2 regions of the Bacillus sp. Bwzl_19 genome follow, and region 2 is predicted to be linked to the other one. Evidence: a T-box and tRNA genes for the amino acid it is inferred to sense, from the RefSeq annotation. Region 2 holds a T-box; the other holds one or more tRNA genes.
What was found. The T-box of region 2 lies ahead of alaS (alanine--tRNA ligase). A T-box ahead of a tRNA ligase gene usually reads a tRNA of that ligase, here a tRNA-Ala.

Region 1: it encodes a tRNA-Ala, which carries the amino acid that the T-box ahead of alaS (alanine--tRNA ligase) is inferred to sense. The anticodon was not compared.

The regions. Positions count from the first base shown of each region.
Region 1 is NZ_CM142729.1:2,679,585-2,689,101, reverse strand. Features, by position in the region: gene ACW5MY_RS14310 (Gfo/Idh/MocA family protein) at 1-523, opposite strand, end outside; gene ACW5MY_RS14305 (AI-2E family transporter) at 702-1,862, shown strand; gene ACW5MY_RS14300 (undecaprenyl-diphosphate phosphatase) at 1,954-2,784, shown strand; tRNA gene ACW5MY_RS14295 (tRNA-Ala) at 2,911-2,983, shown strand; gene ACW5MY_RS14290 (hypothetical protein) at 3,103-3,306, opposite strand; gene ACW5MY_RS14285 (Rap family tetratricopeptide repeat protein) at 3,694-4,824, shown strand; gene ACW5MY_RS14280 (hypothetical protein) at 5,517-5,840, shown strand; partial or broken gene ACW5MY_RS14275 (cupin domain-containing protein) at 5,900-6,540, opposite strand; gene hmpA (NO-inducible flavohemoprotein) at 6,756-7,931, shown strand; gene ACW5MY_RS14265 (glucosaminidase domain-containing protein) at 8,071-8,916, shown strand; gene ACW5MY_RS14260 (potassium channel family protein) at 8,941-9,517, opposite strand, start outside.
Region 2 is NZ_CM142729.1:2,338,956-2,348,472, forward strand. Features, by position in the region: gene ACW5MY_RS12450 (peptidase U32 family protein) at 1-38, opposite strand, end outside; gene ACW5MY_RS12455 (O-methyltransferase) at 45-698, opposite strand; gene mltG (endolytic transglycosylase MltG) at 850-1,941, opposite strand; gene ACW5MY_RS12465 (DUF1292 domain-containing protein) at 2,053-2,334, opposite strand; gene ruvX (Holliday junction resolvase RuvX) at 2,347-2,763, opposite strand; gene ACW5MY_RS12475 (IreB family regulatory phosphoprotein) at 2,772-3,038, opposite strand; gene alaS (alanine--tRNA ligase) at 3,123-5,759, opposite strand; T-box leader at 5,840-6,047, opposite strand; gene ACW5MY_RS12485 (AI-2E family transporter) at 6,091-7,152, opposite strand; gene ACW5MY_RS12490 (amino acid ABC transporter ATP-binding protein) at 7,368-8,096, shown strand; gene ACW5MY_RS12495 (transporter substrate-binding domain-containing protein) at 8,117-8,944, shown strand; gene ACW5MY_RS12500 (amino acid ABC transporter permease) at 9,002-9,517, shown strand, end outside.

The DNA of each region.
Region 1 (9,517 bases), 340 kb from region 2:
CGTTCGATAGTTCAGGTTTAAACGCGTTAAGCACCGTTCCGTTTTTATATGCATCATATCGTGATGAATATTGGCAGTAGCTTGCCGTGAATCTTCTGATGGGCCCGATTTTATGTAAGTGGTTTTGAAGCATGCTGAAGTTCGGCAGGAACGTCGTTTTCATGGCTTCCATCAAAAGAACGCCGTTCGCTTTAGCTGCGTGAATCATGTCTTCCGTTTCCCTTGCGTTAGACGCAAACGGTTTTTCGCACAGCACATGCTTGCCGTGTTCCATAAAAAGGATCGCCTGTTCTTTATGAAATGCATTCGGGCTGGCGAGATACACCGCGTCATAAGCTTCGCTTTCTGCCATTTCTTTTAGGCTGGTGAAATAATGAGCAGCGCCGTGTTTGCCGGCAAACTCCGCCGCACGTTCCTCAGTTCTGGAATAAACCGCCGTTAATTGAAAATCATCAATAGCAGAAGCCGCCTCCAGAAATCGTTCTGTAATCCAATTCGTTCCGACTGTTGCAAATCGAATCATTGCTATCGCTCCTTCTATGTATTGGCTTACATTATAGCTGTTTTTCACAGAAACATAAATGAAAAAAGACTGCCCGGCAAAGATATAGGAAAAATTCCCATAGAGGCCGGTTATTATTTTTCATTACAGGAACGATAGTGTACAATTTAGGTAAAATACATATGATGGAGGAACAATAGTGGAAACATTGCAAACATGGGGCGGCAGATTTAAACAGTTTTTCTTGGACAATAAATTTGTCTTGTTTTTGCTTGTATTGCTGCTCATCGGTCTCAATATCCTTGTCTTTACGAAGACATCATTTATTTTCACACCCATTATCGTCCTGCTCAAAACAATTGCGCTCCCCGTCATTTTGACAGGAATTGTTTATTATCTGCTCAATCCGATCGTAGATATATTGGAAAAATTAAGAGTGAAAAGAGTGTATTCCATCCTGCTCCTTTACCTCATTATAATAGGTCTGATTTCGATTACGATCGTTTCAATTATTCCGTTTTTAAAGGAACAGATTATGAGCCTGATCGACAACCTGCCGAAATATGTGGATATTGTTGAAGATCAGACGAAAAGCCTGATCGGAAGCGATTTTGTAAATCAGGCGCAAAAGACGATGAATATCAACATTTCCGATCTTGCAAATAAAGTATCGGCGCAGGCGGCGACAATTGCAAACAGCACATTTACCGGGGTCGGGAATTTTATCGGCGCGCTGACGGAAGTGATCATTTCAATTGTGACTGTTCCGTTTATTCTGTTCTATTTGCTGAAAGACGGCAAAAAACTGCCGTTTTATATATTAAAGTTTGTGCCTACCCGTCTGAAAGAACAAACGTATACGATGCTGAGCGAAATGAACCACAGATTAAGCTCTTATATCAGAGGGCAGATCATCGTCAGCTTCTGCATCGGATTTTTATTATTTATCGGCTATCTGATTATCGGACTTGATTATGCATCCCTGCTTGCGGTCATTGCCGCTTGTACGAGCGTTGTTCCGTATTTAGGGCCGACCATTGCCATCACGCCGGCGATTATTATCGCTTTGGTCACGTCGCCCCTTATGCTGCTGAAGCTTGCGATTGTCTGGACCGTTGTCCAGCTCGTGGAAGGAAAATTAATCTCTCCGCAGATCATGGGGAAAAATCTTCACATTCACCCGATTACCATCATCTTTGTTCTTTTAACCGCCGGAAAGCTGTTCGGGGTTGTCGGCATTATTTTAGCCATCCCGGGGTATGCGGTCATCAAAGTGGTCACAACCCATCTGTTTGATTGGTTCAAAATGCGCTCGCATTTATATGAAGAAGAAAAAAATGATGCTGTATCGAAGTCATAAAATCGGAACGGACATGATATTTATTATAAGACAGGCTTTCCTTTAAAGGAGAGCTTCTCTTTTGTAAATGACGAATGAAGGGAAGAATAGGATGACACTATGGGAGATGTTCACAGCAGCCGTTTTGGGAATCGTGGAAGGGCTGACGGAATACGCGCCGGTTTCTTCCACGGGACATATGATCATAGCGGATGACATCTGGCTGAAATCCGGAAGCCTGATGAATCCGGAAGCCGCCAATTCCTTCAAAGTGGTGATCCAGCTCGGTTCGATCTTAGCGGTGGCTATTGTATTTAAGGATCGGATATTAAATTTACTCGGCCTCAAAAAAAACGTGACGCGCGATCAGCAGAAGGGATACAGGCTGACCATCGCGCAAATTGCTGTCGGTCTTGTTCCGGCGGCGGTTCTCGGCTTTTTATTTGAGGATTTCATTGACCGCTACTTATTTTCCGTCAGAACGGTCGCTTACGGATTAATTGCCGGAGCCGTGCTTATGCTGATTGCAGACTGGATCAATAAAAGGAAAGAAACGATCGATACAGTAGACAGAATTACCTACAAACAGGCTTTCTGTGTCGGGTTATTCCAATGTCTCGCCTTGTGGCCCGGCTTTTCCCGCTCAGGCTCAACAATTGCCGGAGGTGTCATTCTCGGCTTGAATCACCGGGCAGCCGCAGACTTCACATTTATTATGGCTATTCCGATTATGGCGGGCGCAAGCCTTCTGAAGCTGGTGAAATACTGGAGCAGTCTTTCTCCTGACATGATTCCGTTTTTTCTTGTCGGTTTTATCTGCGCCTTTGTCGTTGCTCTCTTAGTCGTCAAATTCTTTCTTCGGCTTATTAATCGGATTAAGCTTGTCCCGTTCGCCATTTACCGTGTTATCCTCGGCATTATTTTAATCATGTTGGTCCGATAACCGAAGAGGCCCCTCGAGGGTCTTTTTTTATGTTTGAAAAACATCTCATAAAAATGTAGGCAAACTGAATTTCCGGCTTGAAATTTAAAGAAAACTCGTCTATAATAAAACATGACGTTACCGCACGGGGCCATAGCTCAGCTGGGAGAGCGCTACGCTGGCAGCGTAGAGGTCAGGGGTTCGAGCCCCCTTGGCTCCATACCTTTAAACCCTTATTTTATAAGGGTTTTTTTATTTGTCTGGAACACAGCAGAGCCAATAACCCAAAAAAGTAGTTGGGGACAATTTGGGGACGAAAATTTATATCGACAAAAAAGATTATGACCATAAACTCAAAGCAAGAGTCGAAACCCCCCATGCTATTATGCCAAACATTACAGAGAACCTAAGACAAGCCTCAAATTTTGTAAGCCCTCGCTCTCTTTTTGCTTTACCTAATTTCCAATAAACAGCATAGCCGGAAAACACCAAAATGATTACTCCAAGTCGTGTCATATTCTCTAAAAATTCTATACCATCCATTGATTTTCACCTCGTTTATTTATGAGAAAAAAATAAAGTAGACTTGTAGAGAGTCTACTTATAAACGCCTAACCAAAGTACACATTTTCTTAGAGCTCAAAACATTTGAGTGATAAAGTAAGACTCATTTTAAAATGTCACATCCTTATCCCCTCCCTATTTATATTCCCCATACATTAGTTTTATTATCGCAAACAGAATGGTTATTTCAAACAGTTATGTAATAATAGGTAACCTATAACTTGTCTAATGGTATAAGAAACGAGTTTTTCTTTATCCAACAAAACTATGATCATATTCACGGTAAACCGAAACAAATTGCGGTTTTTTTTCGTTTAAACATAATTTGGAAATGTTAGAATATTATATAAAAGGAGGAGTGGCCTTGTGAGTCCTGTTTTACCATCATCGGAGGTTGGCGTTAAGATTAATGAATGGTACAAAATGATACGTCAGTTCAGTGTTCCGGATGCGGAGATTTTGAAAGCGGAAGTGGAACAAGAGATAAACGAGATGGAAGAAGACGAGTATTTACTAATATATTATTCTCTCATGAAATTCCGCCATCAACTCATGCTTGATTATTTAGAGCCGGTAACTGTCAGAGTCCGACCGACAATCGACGAGTTGCTGGAAAAAATCGAAGCATCAAATAAAGGCATTTCCGGCCTGCTGTGCTATTATTCTTTATTTTTTCGCGGCATGTATGAATTTGATCAGAAGCAGTATGTAAAGGCGATCGGCTTTTATAGAGAGGCTGAAAAACAACTCATTCATGTGCATGATGAAATTGAGAGAGCGGAGTTTCATTTTAAACTGGCTGAAGCATATTACGGTATGAAACAAAGCCACGTCTCCATGCATCACGTAAAGCAAGCGCTCGATATTTACGATCAGTATGAGTTGTATAAAGTCCGGAAAATTCAATGTCTGTTCGTCATATCTGGGAATTATGTTGACTTTAAACGTTATGAAAAAAGTTTGCCGCATTTAGAAAAAGCTTTAGAGTTGTCGAAACAAGTAAACAATAATGAAAGGCTGCTCAGTTCTGGTTATTACAACATAGGAAAGAATTACGGAGACTTAGAAGAATACAGTAAAGCTGAAATCTACTTAAAAAAAGCAGCGGAGATTTCTGAAAAGTATAAATTGGGCAACCTTCCGCATTCCTTGTTTACATACGCAAAGCTTCTATTTAAACAAGGGAAAACAAGCGAGGCGATTCAAATCAGCAAAAAAGGACTTTCATCAGCTATATATCAAGGGGATAAGCTGTTTGAATCTCTGCAAAAATATTTGGAGGCTTTATACATTAACGCAATAGACCAAATGGGAATCAAAAAAACAATTGATTACCTTGAGAAAAATAAAAACTATTCGTATGTAGAAGATATTGCTCTTGATACGGCTGCTGTTTATGCAGAGTCAAAGCAATATGACAAATCATATATTTATCATCAAAAAATGATTCAAACGCAAAAACAAATTCAGAGGGGAGAATGCCTGTATGAATTTTAGAAAAGGCGTATTTATCATTGTGTCGGCTGTTGTTTTAATGTCAGGGGTCGGTCTAACGGCATCGGCTGTTTCATTTGATGGATCATATCAAGTTTCATCTGATCGTAATCAAACCTAAGAAGGAGAGTGCCTGTATGAATTTTAAAAAGAGCGTCTTCGTCGTCCTGGGTCTGTCATTGACTTTAGTATGTGGGTTGGGTATGAACTCAGTAGAAAAACAAGCACAAGATACGATCCAAGTAGCTTCTGATCGCCTTCAAACATGAATATATTAGGCCTTTTCTTCGGAAAAGGCTTTTTTTCATTTGAAAACAGATCAAGCAAGATAACGTCTTCGATTTTTCCGCTTTTCAAATAATCGCCTTAGGGCATGGGAGAGTTCGTTAGATTGACCATCCGGCACGCGCGCGCTGCTTTGCGCAAGCAGGGGGTGTGCTTCGAAAAAACTGTCATGATTATATCCTTTCATAATGAATTCAGACTAAATGTTACCACGGAGGAAAGTGTAATCCGGTATAATAGTGTGAGGTTGGAAGGAAAAAAGAATTATTTAGTCTGTGTCTTTATTCTTTTTTTGCGGGTTTTAAGGAAGGGGGGAGAATGAAAAGCAACAGAAGCTGATTTAAGGTCTTCAACCCTCTGCAGCAGCCTCTATATACTTCTCCATTACGAAATAAAGGAATCAGAGAAAAATGAAAAAGAAAATCCATCTTATATTATCTCTTTCAGCAGTGCTGGCGCTTTTTTTTCTAACGGCGCTTCCGGTTCTTTCTCCTGTCGTCTTCACGTCTGCTTCAGAAAAAGGAGCAATCAGGCATGAAATTTATAAAAAAGGATATCCGTATCAAAGTTACTTTGCGATTCTTCATAAAGAAGAAGACGACAATGAGGCGGGGAATCTTTATTATGTAAATTGGTTCGATTGGAAAGATGAAACCGGGCAGACGCCGCAATTATGTTATTCGAAAAAATTACCCGAAGGTATGTACAAAGTAAGCTGCGGAACCGGACCGTAATGATCAAAAGCCCTTCTCTAATGAGAAGGGCTTTTTTGTCAAAGAGGGATGCGCCCCCCTTAATATCTCCAATATAACGGCTGAGGATAATATCGATACGGATCGTTCGGATAATGCGTATTTGGCTGATAAGGCTTATTCATATCGTAAATATCCGTGTTTTCAGATTGCCCGCAGTATTGATCCGGACCTATCACAGTTGATTTGCGGATCGGTGAAACGGCTTTTTCCCATTCATGCTCATTCAGACAGTACGTATGCGCCATAATCTCAGGCGGCGTCAGACGGAGAATATCCGAGCCGTAAATCACTTCAGGCGTATGGGCGTCAAATCTGGCTAAAAGATGGGTTTTGTCTGAAGTGGCGATCTCATAATGCCACCACCCCTGCGGAACATTCGCCACTTGTCCGGGGGTAATCGGGTAATTTTGTATTTTCTGGGTGAACGATTCAGCATCGACACCGTTGCGGAACCCGAAATACAGTACACCAATTCAGCGGCGTTTTGATGGGTATGCGGTTCAATCACATTTGTCTTGCTCAGAAAGATATCTAATAATGAAATATTTTCAAGCGTGTTTAACTGTTTAATCCCCAATACATTGATAAAGTTCCGATGATCTTTAGTAAAAAAACGGCTCTCATTCACATCGTAAGTGAACTGTGTATTAGGAGACGTGTAATCCATATAAGAAACCATGCGATCCCCTGCTTTCATCTTAAAACGTATATTTCCAAGTATATGTATCCCTGTTTCAGCGGGTGAAGAAAAGGAACCAGAACCCATAAATTCCAAATTGAACACAATATTGTGACGGCTTTTTTAAAGATTCATTTTAGATATATCTTTTTTCGAAATATCTCTTACTATAAAGATATATTAAAAATACATCTTTAGAAGGGTTGAGGATTAACATGCTGGATGAGAGAACGATAGACATCATCAAAAGCACAGTACCCGTATTAAAAACACATGGAGAAAACATCACCGGACGCTTTTATAACCTGATGTTTCAAGATCATCCCGAACTGTTAAATATGTTTAACCAAACTAACCAAAAGAAACAGACTCAGCGCGCGGCATTGGCAAATGCAGTCATTGCGGCTGCGGCGAATATTGATCAATTAGAGCAAATCATTCCGGCGGTCAGACAGATCGGCCATAAACATACAAGCATCGGGGTAAAGCCGGAACATTATCCGATTGTCGGAAAATATCTGCTTCTGGCGATTAAGGATGTGCTGCAGGATGCCGCAACTCCTGATATTATGCAGGCGTGGGAAAAAGCGTACGGCGTAATTGCGGAGGCTTTCATCGGCATTGAAAAGGATATGTACCATGAGGCCGGATGGCAGGGATATAAAGAATTTACGGTTATAAAGAAAACGAAAGAAAGCAAAGACATTACATCATTTTATATTAAACCGAGTGACGGTTCTTCGCTTCCTGAATATGAAGCGGGACAATATATCAGCATTAAAGTGCGCATTGCGGATTCTTCTTATACGCACATTCGCCAATACAGCCTGTCTGATGCTTCCCAAAAAGGCGAATATCGGATTTCTGTGAAAAAGGACGGAGCGGTTTCTTCTCATCTCCACAATGAAGTTCAAGAAGGAGATAAACTTGAAGTGAGCGCACCCGCCGGAGATTTCAAGCTGTCTTCCGCCAAAAAACCGGCTGTCCTTCTCAGTGCCGGTTCCGGAATCACGCCGATGATGAGCATGCTGAAAACAGCCGCCGAAAAACAGCCGGAGCGTTCCATTACTTTTATTCATGCGGCGAAAAACGGAGAGTACGCCGCGTTCCGTGAAGAGGCTGAGCAAGCTGCGGCGAACAATCCGAATAGTAACGTCATGTATGTATACAGTGAGCCGTCAGAACAAGACCGCTCAGTAGACAAGCCTTTTTACAGCGGCCGGATTGATCAAAGCTTCTTAGAACAGCTTCACCTGAATCAAGATACTGAATTTTACTTATGCGGCTCAGCCTCGTTTATGACGCAGATGAAAGACATGATTCTTGCGCTCGGGTTTGACTCTGATTCCGTTCAATATGAATTGTTCGGCCCTCAGCTGAGCATGGCTTAATAAAAAGACTCCTCTTTGGGGGTCTTTTTTATTTGCACAATGTGTTCTTTCTCCGTCTTTTTCCCTATTTTATTGAAATTTTCATCAATGAACAGTAAAATTATAAATCTAGTGATTCCGGAATTAAAGGAAGGTTGATATGAAAAAGAAAGCTAAGACCAAAAGGGTGCTGGGGTGCCTTTTTGCTGTATCTCTTATATTCGGATTATTTTTGATATCTATGGTGTTTTCGAAATTCATAGTGACGGAAGAAAAACCGCCAGAAGAAGTGGACGGGCAGCAGGTCTTTATTGACAGCCTTTCCGGGCATGCTCAGATTTTATATGAGAAATATCATGTCCTTCCGAGCATCACCCTCGCACAGGCCATTCTCGAATCGGATTGGGGGAACAGTGAGCTTGCGGGGAAAGCGCGCAATCTGTTCGGTGTAAAAGGTGATTATAAAGGAAAACACGTCACGATGAAAACGGATGAATTTGAAAAGGGAAAACGGAAAACGATTCGGGCAAAATTCCGTAAATACAACACGTTCTTTGAATCCATGGATGACCACGCCAAACTATTTGTTAACGGAACGTCTTGGAATAAAAAGAAGTATAAACCCGTCATAGAAGCGGACGATTATAAAACTGCGGCGGCTGCCCTTCAAAAATCCGGCTACGCCACAGATCCCGACTATGCGGAAAAACTTAAAGATGTCATAGAAACATATAAGTTGAATGAATTTGACAAAATCAATGCCTCTCTTAAAGCAGTTGATATGAAAGGCGCCATCAAAGACCACGCCATTGAAGACGTATGGTCCAAGCCGTCGAAAGAGCAGCATTCTATTAAACTGGCATCGGCGCAAAAGTTTACCGGCCAGCATATTAAAGTCGTATCCGAAAAGCAAAACGGAGAATCCGTCTGGTATCAATTTCAGGTGAAAGACGAGCTGATCGGCTGGGTTGACCAAACGGCCGTCCAGTTAAATGAAGGAATGTAAAAAAGCCGGCGGCCGCCGGCTTTTTTACATTCCTTCAGTTTCAAATCTTTTAATATCACGTTTATGTCCCATCAGCACAAGGCAGTCACATTCGCGGATGACAGTCTCCGGAGAAGGGGTCAGCTGAATGTCTCCATTATGTTTCACGGCAAGAATGGTGCAGCCGAACCTGGCCCGGACGCCGAGCTCCAGAATGGATTTTAAATGCAGCTTTTTCGTGGCTGAAAGCTCCACGATGCTGTATTCATCTGACAAATCAATATAATTTAAGACGTTTTCATCCGAAAGGCTTAGCGCAATCTTCACACCCATATCCTTTTCCGGATGGATAATACGATCAGCGCCGATTTTTTCAAGTACTTTGTGATGATAATAATTTTGCGCTTTCACCCAAATATTAGGGATGTTCAGTTCCTTCAATAACAGCGTCGTCAGCGTGCTTGCCTGAATGTTGGCGCCGATTGCCACGATGACATATTCAAAATTTCTGATTCCGAGCGAATGAAGCTCGCTTTCTTCTGTCGCATTCGCCCGCACGGCATGCGTGGCATAAGAGGAGTATGCGTTGACCCGCTCTTCGCTGATATCGATGGCCAGCACC
Region 2 (9,517 bases):
ACAGAAGTCGGAGTCACCAAAAGTTCAGGTTTTTTCATGATCATTCACCTCTTCTTTTTACTGATGGCGATGCCGTCTCCGACCGGCAGTATGACCGTTTGATAGTCAGGCCGGTTCATCAGCCATTGGTTATATTGATCAATTTTTTCAACAAGCTTCCGTCTTCTTTTCGGCTCAATGTCCGAGTGATTTTGTGCCACCAGTCCTTTAAACAGAACATTGTCCGTAAAAATGACTCCATCCGGCGCAAGCATCGGTTCATAGAGCTCAAAAAAGTTCGTGTACTGGCCTTTGGCCGCGTCGATAAAAATGGCATCATAAGGAGCCGTGACACGGACAGACTCAGAAAGTTCCAGCGCATCCCCGTGCATTACGTGAATCCGTTTGTCCATTTCAAAGTCTTTTATATTGTTCACAGCTTCTTCATAGCGTTTGTCGTCCCGTTCAATCGTGTAAATATTCGCATCCGGAAGCTCAAGCGCCATCCGTATGGCGGAATATCCGATTGCCGCGCCGATTTCCAAAATGTTTTTCGCCTGTTGAATCGACAGCATTTGAAGCAGCACTTCAATGCCCGCTTCTTCCATAATCGGAACATGGTGCTCTTTTGCATAGGCTTCAAGCTTTTTCACTTTATCAGGCCGAGGCTTCAGCATCGCGTTTATATACTCGTTTATTTGTTCATACCGATCATTCACGGCAAACAGCCTCCGTTCTAAAAAGGAGTGCCCCTGACGAATCCGCGGGGACACTCTCTTAAGACACTTCTTTATCCATAAGTAAACAACCCGATATATTTTATCATAAAACCTTTCAGAATGGAATAAAAGGAGAGCTTTTGCCCTCCTTTTATTCGCTGTCTTTTTTGGAAATATACTTTTCCTTCGCTTTATTATGGTCTTTTAATGTTTTGGTGAAAACGACCTCGCCGTTTGATTTTGCAAGGAAATAGAGATAATCCGTTTTGTCAGGGCGGAGAGCCGCTTCCCATGATGAATCGCCGGCATTTGCAATCGGTCCCGGCGGCAGCCCCTTATGTTTATACGTATTAAACGGAGAATCAATTTTCAGGTCTTTGTAGTAGACCCGGCTTTTATGCCTGCCGGCCGCATATAATACCGTCGGGTCAGTCTGCAGCGGCATTTTTTCTGCAAGCCTGTTGTAAAAAACGCTGGCGATTTTGTGACGGTCGGCTTTGGCGGTGGCTTCTTCTTCAATAAGCGATGCCATCGTCAGAGCGTTATGGACGGAAAGTTTCTTTTTTTCCAGTTCAGATTTATACGTTTCGATACGGGTGTTTGTTTCCTGAACCATTGCCGTCAAAATCGTGTCAAGCGATGCATCCGGATCATTAAACGGATATGTGGCCGGATACAGATAGCCTTCGAGCGGATGCTTGAGCTTCTTGTTTGAAAGTGCGTCCGTTATCGTATCAGGAAACTGTTTTTTCAGTTTGCCGATGAATGTTTTGTCATCCAGTTTCGCCATAATCTCTTCTTTTGAATATGATGTTTCTTTTGCGATCGCATCCGCAATCTGTGTAAGCTGTTTTCCTTCAGGAACGGAGATCTGAAAGGCATATCCCGTTGATCCCGCGGTCAGTTTTTTGATAATCGCATCCGCATCCATTCCTTTATTCAGGTGGTAAAATCCCGCCTGAAACCCGGAAGCGCCTTTATACTTCACATACAGCTGAAATGCTTTTTTGCTTTTGATGACATGCTGATCCTCAAGAATTTCAGCGATTGCCGAAACGGAAGAACCGCTCGGAATATTAATATTGACTGCCGTTTTGCTGCCTTTGTCAACCGGAGACAGCAGAGATTTTCCATAGAAAAAAGCACCGCAAATGATGATAAGCAGAGCAATCACGGAGGACAGTATTATCGTTGTTTTTTTGTTTTTACGCGGAAATGAATTTTTAGTCTGATTGATATTCATACAAGTATTTTCCTCCCAACAGCTCTTATACTACATGATTCATGTGCATTCGGCAATTTATTACAAAAAAAAAGCCGAAGCACATATGCGCTCCGGCTTTTTCTGTTCATTTTATTCTTCGTCTTCTTCCGCTAAAAACGTGTTCAGCGTTTCTTCGATCATTTCCCACTCTTCATCAGTTTCAATCGGCATCAGTTCGCCGTCTTCACCGTTTTCGTTCGGTTCGAAGCTTGAAGCGTGAATTTCGATTTCATCATCGTCTTGAGCATCAATCGGATAATAAAGTACGTAAGATTTGTTGAATGTGTCGTTTTCAAATGTGAACAGCACTTCGCAAAGCTGTTCGTTGCCTTGATCATCGACAATTGTAATGTGTTTTTCGCCGTGTTCCATTTCTTTCACCTCTTAGTTTAAACTGTCCAGATATCCTTGAAGGATCATGACAGCCGCCATTTTATCAATGACTTTTTTTCGTTTTTGCCTGCTGACGTCAGCCGCGATCAGCATTTTTTCAGCCGCCATCGTCGTCAGACGCTCGTCCCACAGCACAACAGGGACATTGTACGCTGTTTCAAGCAGTTTCGCAAATGTTTGGCTGGCTTCGCCTCTCGGACCGATCGTCCCGTTCATGTTTTTCGGAAAACCGAGCACGATCTTCTCTACATTATAGTCTTTCATCAGCTCGGATAAACGGTCCAGACCGTAATCTCCTTCAGCCTCGTTTATTTTTATCGTCTCAATGCCTTGAGCGGTCCAGCCCATTTCATCGCTTAAAGCTACGCCGAGTGTTTTCGTACCAAGATCAAGTCCCAATATTCTCATGAATGTATTTACGCCTCTTTATGCTGTTCTAGATAGGATTTTACCAATTCCTCGATTAATTCGTCACGTTCCAGTTTGCGAATTAAGTTCCGGGCGTCGCGATGCCTAGGAATGTATGCAGGATCTCCAGACAGCAAGTATCCGACAATCTGGTTGATAGGATTGTACCCCTTTTCCTGAAGCGCATCATATACCGTATTCAGCACTTCTTCGACGTTTGTTTCAGCAGAATCATCGGAGAAATTAAATTTCATCGTTTTATCAAACGAGCTCACCGTTTTGCACCTCTTTCCCAAATTCGCAGGCAAAGTTCAGCCTGAGGTCCTCATCTTATCATCATTCTACACTAGTTGAAAGGATTATAAAACGGATTTTATCCAATCTTCCGCAGATGCGAGCGCCTCTTCCAATTTTTCAGGCTGCTTTCCGCCGGCCTGCGCCATGTCCGGACGGCCTCCGCCTCCGCCTCCGCAGACTTCAGCCGCTTGTTTGACCATTTTGCCGGCGTGAAGGCCTTTTTCGATCAGGTCTTTCGTCACGCCTGCTGAAAGGTTGACTTTCTCGTTTTGCACGGCGCCGAGAATGATGACCGCAGAACCGAGCTTCGCTTTCAGATCATCCACCATAGTGCGAAGGTGGTTCATGTCTTTCGCATTTACTTTTTCAGCCAGCACTTTTACGCCGCCGATGTCTTTTACTTTAGACAGAATGGCTCCGGCTTCCACATTGCCAAGTTTGCTGAGCAATGATTCATTTTCTCTTTGCGCTTCCTTCAGCTCTGCTTGAAGAGACTGAATTCGCTTCGGTACGTCTTTTACGTTTGATTTCAGCTCGTCCGCAGCGTGCTGCAGAAGGCTGAGCTGGCTGTTCATTTCCTGATAAGCGCCTTTTCCTGTTACGGCTTCGATTCTTCGCGTACCTGCGCCGATCCCTGATTCGGATACGATTTTAAACAGACCGATTTCAGCCGTATTCGTGACATGGCATCCGCCGCAAAGCTCAAGGCTGTAATCTCCGACTTGTACGACGCGGACGATATCGCCGTATTTCTCGCCGAACAGGGCCATCGCGCCCATTTCTTTCGCTTCATTGATCGGTTTCAAATCAATCGCTACCGGAATGCTCTCCCAGATTTTTTCGTTGACGATTCCTTCAATGCGTTCAAGTTCTTCTTTTGTCACTTGACCGAAATGAGAGAAGTCAAAACGCAGACGATTTTCGGTAACGAGTGAACCCGCTTGGTTGACATGTGTGCCGAGAACGTCTTTCAGCGCCTGGTGCAGAAGGTGGGTTGCTGTATGGTTTTTCACCACGCCGCTTCTCATTTGATCTTCAACTTCAGCCGTCACGCTTGCGCCTTTTTGAATCGTGCCGCTATCCACCGTGCCTTCGTGTACATGCTGACCGTTCGGAGCTTTTTTCACGTCCTTAATGGTTACGACAGCCTGCTCGCTTCTCAGCACTCCTCTGTCACCGATCTGTCCGCCGCTTTCAGCATAGAAAGGCGTTTTGTCGAGAAGGATTTGGACGGTATCCCCTTCCTGCGCCTCGCTGATTAATTGCCCGTCATGAAGAAGCTCGATCACCTTCGCTTCAGCTTTTACGGCACTGTAGCCGACAAATGTGCTTTCTGCGGTAATGTCGCGCAATGCGCCGCCCTGCACCTGCATGCTTCCTACATCTTGGCGCGCATTTCTCGCCCGTTCACGCTGTTTTTCCATTTCGGCTTCAAAGCCCTTATGGTCAACCTTCATTTGCTCATCTTCCGCGTATTCCTCCGTCAATTCAACCGGGAATCCGTACGTATCGTACAGTTTGAATACGTCTTTTCCGGAGATGATGCCGCTGCCTTTTTCCTTCTCTTTCTTTATCACGTCGGATAAAATGGCCAGACCTTCGTTTAATGTTTCATGGAAGCGCTCTTCCTCCGTTTTGATGACTTTGGCGATAAACTCTTGCTTTTCTTTCACCTCCGGATAGAAAGCGTCCATAATTCCTGCAACAGTCGGAACCAGCTCGTACATAAACGGACGGCTGATACCGATGGTTTTCGCGTATCTCACCGCCCGGCGCAAGAGGCGTCTCAGTACATACCCGCGCCCTTCATTTGACGGCAGAGCTCCGTCGCTTACCGCAAATGCGACCGTTCTGATATGATCGGCGATCACTTTAAAGGCCGTATCCTTCACTGCATCCTTTCCGTAAGCATCTCCGGAAATGCGCTCTGTTGCTTCAATAATCGGCATAAACAAATCAGTGTCAAAGTTTGTCGGGACGTCCTGAATCACGGAGACCATCCGTTCAAGCCCCATGCCCGTATCAATGTTTTTCTTCGGAAGCGGTGTGTACGTGCCGTCCGGGTTGTGGTTGAACTCTGAGAATACCAGGTTCCACACTTCAAGATAGCGGTCATTTTCGCCGCCCGGATACAATTCAGAATCTGACGGATCATTGCCGTATTTCTCGCCGCGGTCATAGAAAATTTCTGTATTCGGTCCGCTCGGGCCTTCGCCGATATCCCAGAAGTTCCCTTCCAGACGGATGATTCTTTCTTCCGGAACGCCGATTTTTTCCGCCCATAGCGTATAAGCTTCTTCATCCTCAGGGTGAACCGTTACAGACAGCAGCTCCGGATCAAAGCCGATCCACTTTTCGCTCGTTAAAAACTCCCAAGCCCACGTGATGGCTTCTTCTTTAAAATAATCACCGATGGAAAAATTTCCGAGCATCTCAAAGAACGTGTGGTGGCGCGCCGTTTTCCCCACATTTTCAATATCATTTGTGCGGATTGATTTTTGCGCGTTTACAATTCTCGGATTCTCCGGCACAACGCGGCCGTCAAAGTATTTTTTCAGCGTCGCAACGCCGCTGTTGATCCATAATAAAGACGGATCTTCATGCGGAACCAATGAGGCGCTCGGTTCAACGGCATGGCCTTTTTCTTTAAAGAAATCTAAAAACATTTGACGCACTTCAGCAGAAGTTAAGTGTTTCATCTATATTCCTCCTTATCACTACCCGAAATTCTCTTTTGCGACAGCAAAAAAGCTCTCTCCCTATGCAAACCATGCGTTCACACAGGGACGAGAGCTGTCTCGCGGTACCACCCTGATTACAGGCCGAAAAAGGCCTGTCACCTTTCATCCCGTAACGCAGGATTGCGGCAGCCTTTAACTGCACTCAGGATTAGCTTCGGCCGATCTTCTGCTGAAGCTCCTTTCAGCGTATCGGAGCTTCTCTCTTAAACAGGGCTTCGGCGTACTCATATCCGTCACTCGAGATTCGTATGTATTCTACTCGAAATTATAGACAAGCAGAACCCGAATGTCAATGTTCCGTCCTGATCCGCAAAAAGTGAATGGCCGTCACTTTTAAAACGGCTGCCGCCGGAACAGCGAGAATCATGCCGGGAATGCCCGCGAGCTCCCCTCCGGCAAGAAGCGCAAGCATGATCACGACGGGGTGCATCCTGAGACTTCGTCCGACAATGAGCGGGCTCAAAATGTTTCCTTCTATAAATTGAAGAATAAAAATCGTGACGATTACGATGATCACAGCCTTGGAGGAAATCGCCAGCGAAAGGAGCAGCGCCGGCACAGCGCCGATAAACGGACCGAAATACGGGATGACATTCGTAATCCCGATGGCAAGGCCCAAAATCAGCGGGTAAGGAAGCCCGAACAGCCAAAATGAAACGCCGGCTATGAACCCGAGCAAAAAACAAACGAGAAGCTGACCGCGGATGTAATCACCGAGAGAGTCGTCCACATCCCGCAGAAATTCACTCCCCCTTTTTCTCCAGGATTTCGGCGTCAAATACCAGACCGTCTTTTTCATAACGTCTATATCCTTCACCATATAGAACACGAGAAAAGGAATCGTCGCCGCGATCAGGATATAATCAAGCACGAAACGGATGCTTCTGATCGTGCTTTCAATCGTGCCGGCAAGAAACGTTTCTGTCTGCTGAATCATTTTGTCCATCCGATGGTGCATGCCGTCAGGCCAATGATCCGTGTGATTATGCAGATGCCTCAGCATGCTGTTGTAGTTTTCAGCAAGCCCGGGAATGCTCTCAGACAGATCCTGCAGCTGTTCAATTAAAACAGGAACTCCTTTATAAACCCCCCAGCCGATTCCGCCGAAAAACAGGAAATAAATCAGAAGCAGGCTTAAAGTTCTAGGCATCCCTTTCCCATGAAGCCATTCAGTAATCGGAAGTAAAAGATAAGCAATAAATACTGCGATGAATATAGGAATAAAGAGAGATTTCATAACAAGCCATATGGGTGCCCATAACATATCGAGCATACAAAAGACATACACTGTTAACAAAACGAGCAGACATACAGCCGTCCACATTAAGAGCTGCAGCGGTTTTTGAAGCATGACGTTTCACCTCTTGCTTTATCTTTTGACAGAAAGCCGGAATTATTCCCGTTTCATAAAGTCCGCCTTATGACGCAGATCTCTTGACGGAATAATTATCTGAAATTTCAAAAAAGTTTGAATATAAATCATAAAAATCTGAATAATTATCATAGCATGAAGTTAATTCGAAAACTTATTAGTCTATATGACATGTTTTTCTTAGGAGGATTGCCATGATCTCATTTCAGGATGTAAATAAGCACTACGGACATTTTCACGTGCTGAAGAACATTAATCTGCACATTAAAAAAGGGGAAGTCGTCGTTATCATCGGACCTTCAGGATCGGGAAAAAGCACGCTTCTCCGCTGCATCAATCAGCTGGAAACAGTTGATGAAGGCGCGTTGACGGTAAATGGCGCCGCCATCCATGACAAGAAAACGGATATGAATAAAGTCCGCCGCAACATCGGTATGGTGTTTCAGCATTTTCATCTGTACCCGCACAAAACCGTTCTGCAAAACATCATGCTCGCACCGATCAAAGTGCTCAAGCAATCAAAAGAAGAAGCAAAAGAAACGGCCTTATATTATTTGAAAAAAGTCGGCATACCGGACAAAGCGGACGCCTATCCTTCACAGCTTTCAGGCGGCCAGCAGCAGCGTGTGGCCATTGCCAGAGGGCTTGCGATGAAGCCCGAGGTGATGCTGTTTGATGAACCGACATCCGCGCTTGATCCGGAAATGATCGGGGAAGTGCTGGATGTCATGAAAACACTCGCAAAAGAAGGCATGACCATGGTAGTCGTCACCCATGAAATGGGATTCGCCAAAGAAGTGGCGGACCGCATCGTATTTATCGACGGGGGATCCATCTTGGAAGAAGCTGCACCGGCTGAGTTTTACGAAAGCCCTCGTGAAGAGAGGGCGCGTTTATTCTTAAGCCGTATTTTAAATCACTGAAAAGAAACGGGGGAACGATTATGTCACGCGTAACAAAATGGTTATCTGTCGGTTTGATATCTCTGCTGGCCGTCTTTATGCTGGCCGCCTGCGGAGGGAAAGAAACGTCCGGCGATTCAAAGGGTACGGGAAAAGACACGTTAGCCTCAATTAAAGACAGAGACAAGATTATCTTCGGCGTCAAAACCGATACAAGATTATTCGGACTGAAAAACCCGAGCTCCGGCGATATTGAAGGCTTTGATATTGATATTGCCAAACAGATCGCAAAAGATATTCTGGGGGATGAGAAAAAAGCGGAGTTTAAGGAAGTGACGTCGAAAACGAGAATTCCGATGCTGCAAAACGGAGATATCGATGCCATCACGGCCACAATGACGATAACGGATGAGCGGAAAAAAGAAGTTGATTTCTCAGACGTTTATTTTGAAGCCGGGCAATCCCTGCTCGTCAAAAAAGGAAGCAGTATCAAAAGCACCGAAGACCTCAAAAAAGGTTCAAAAGTGTTGGCGGTAAAAGGCTCCACTTCCTCACAAAACATCAGAGAAAAAGCGCCTGACGCCTCCGTTCTGGAATTTGAAAATTACGCCGAAGCGTTTACTGCACTCAAGGCGGGACAGGGAGATGCGCTCACAACTGATAATGCGATTTTATACGGCATGGCGGATGAAAATAAACAATATCAGCTGACAGGCGGCACATTCACCGATGAGCCTTACGGAATCGCCGTCAAAAAAGGCCAATCCGGACTCGTCAAGGAAATCAACGCTTCTTTGAAAAAAATGAAAGCCGACGGCAGGTACGGCAAAATCTATAAAAAATGGATCAAAGAAGAACCGGCAAAATAGAACGGACCGCGGGGTGGGCAGGTATGCTCATCCCCGTTTTATAAGGAGTGACATGCTATGAACTTTTCAATTTTAACGGAAAACTTCGATATGTACATGGACGGTTTCCTGCACACATTGCTTGCGAGTTTCATCGCGCTGGCAGGCAGCTTCGCGCTGGGCGTTCTGATCGCAGTCATGAGAATCACGGCTTTCAAACCCATCCAATGGATCGGGACTGCGTATGTGGAATTTATCCGGAACATTCCGCTTCTCCTCATCACCTTCGTATTTTATTTCGGACTTCCGAACGCCGGACTGAGACTGGACGGCTTTCAGGCGGGGACGATTGCGCTGACGATATATACTTCCGCTTTTATCGCAGAAGCCATCAGAGCCGGAATTCAGACTGTCTCCAAGGGCCAAATGGAAGCGGCCAGATCGTCAGGCTTCACCTACAGTCAGGCGATGAGATACGTGATTCTCCCTCAGGCCGTTAAAATCGTGATTCCCCCGCTCGGAAACCAATTTCTCAACCTTGTCAAAAACTCATCAATACTCGGAGTCGTGGCGGGACTGGATTTGATGTATCAG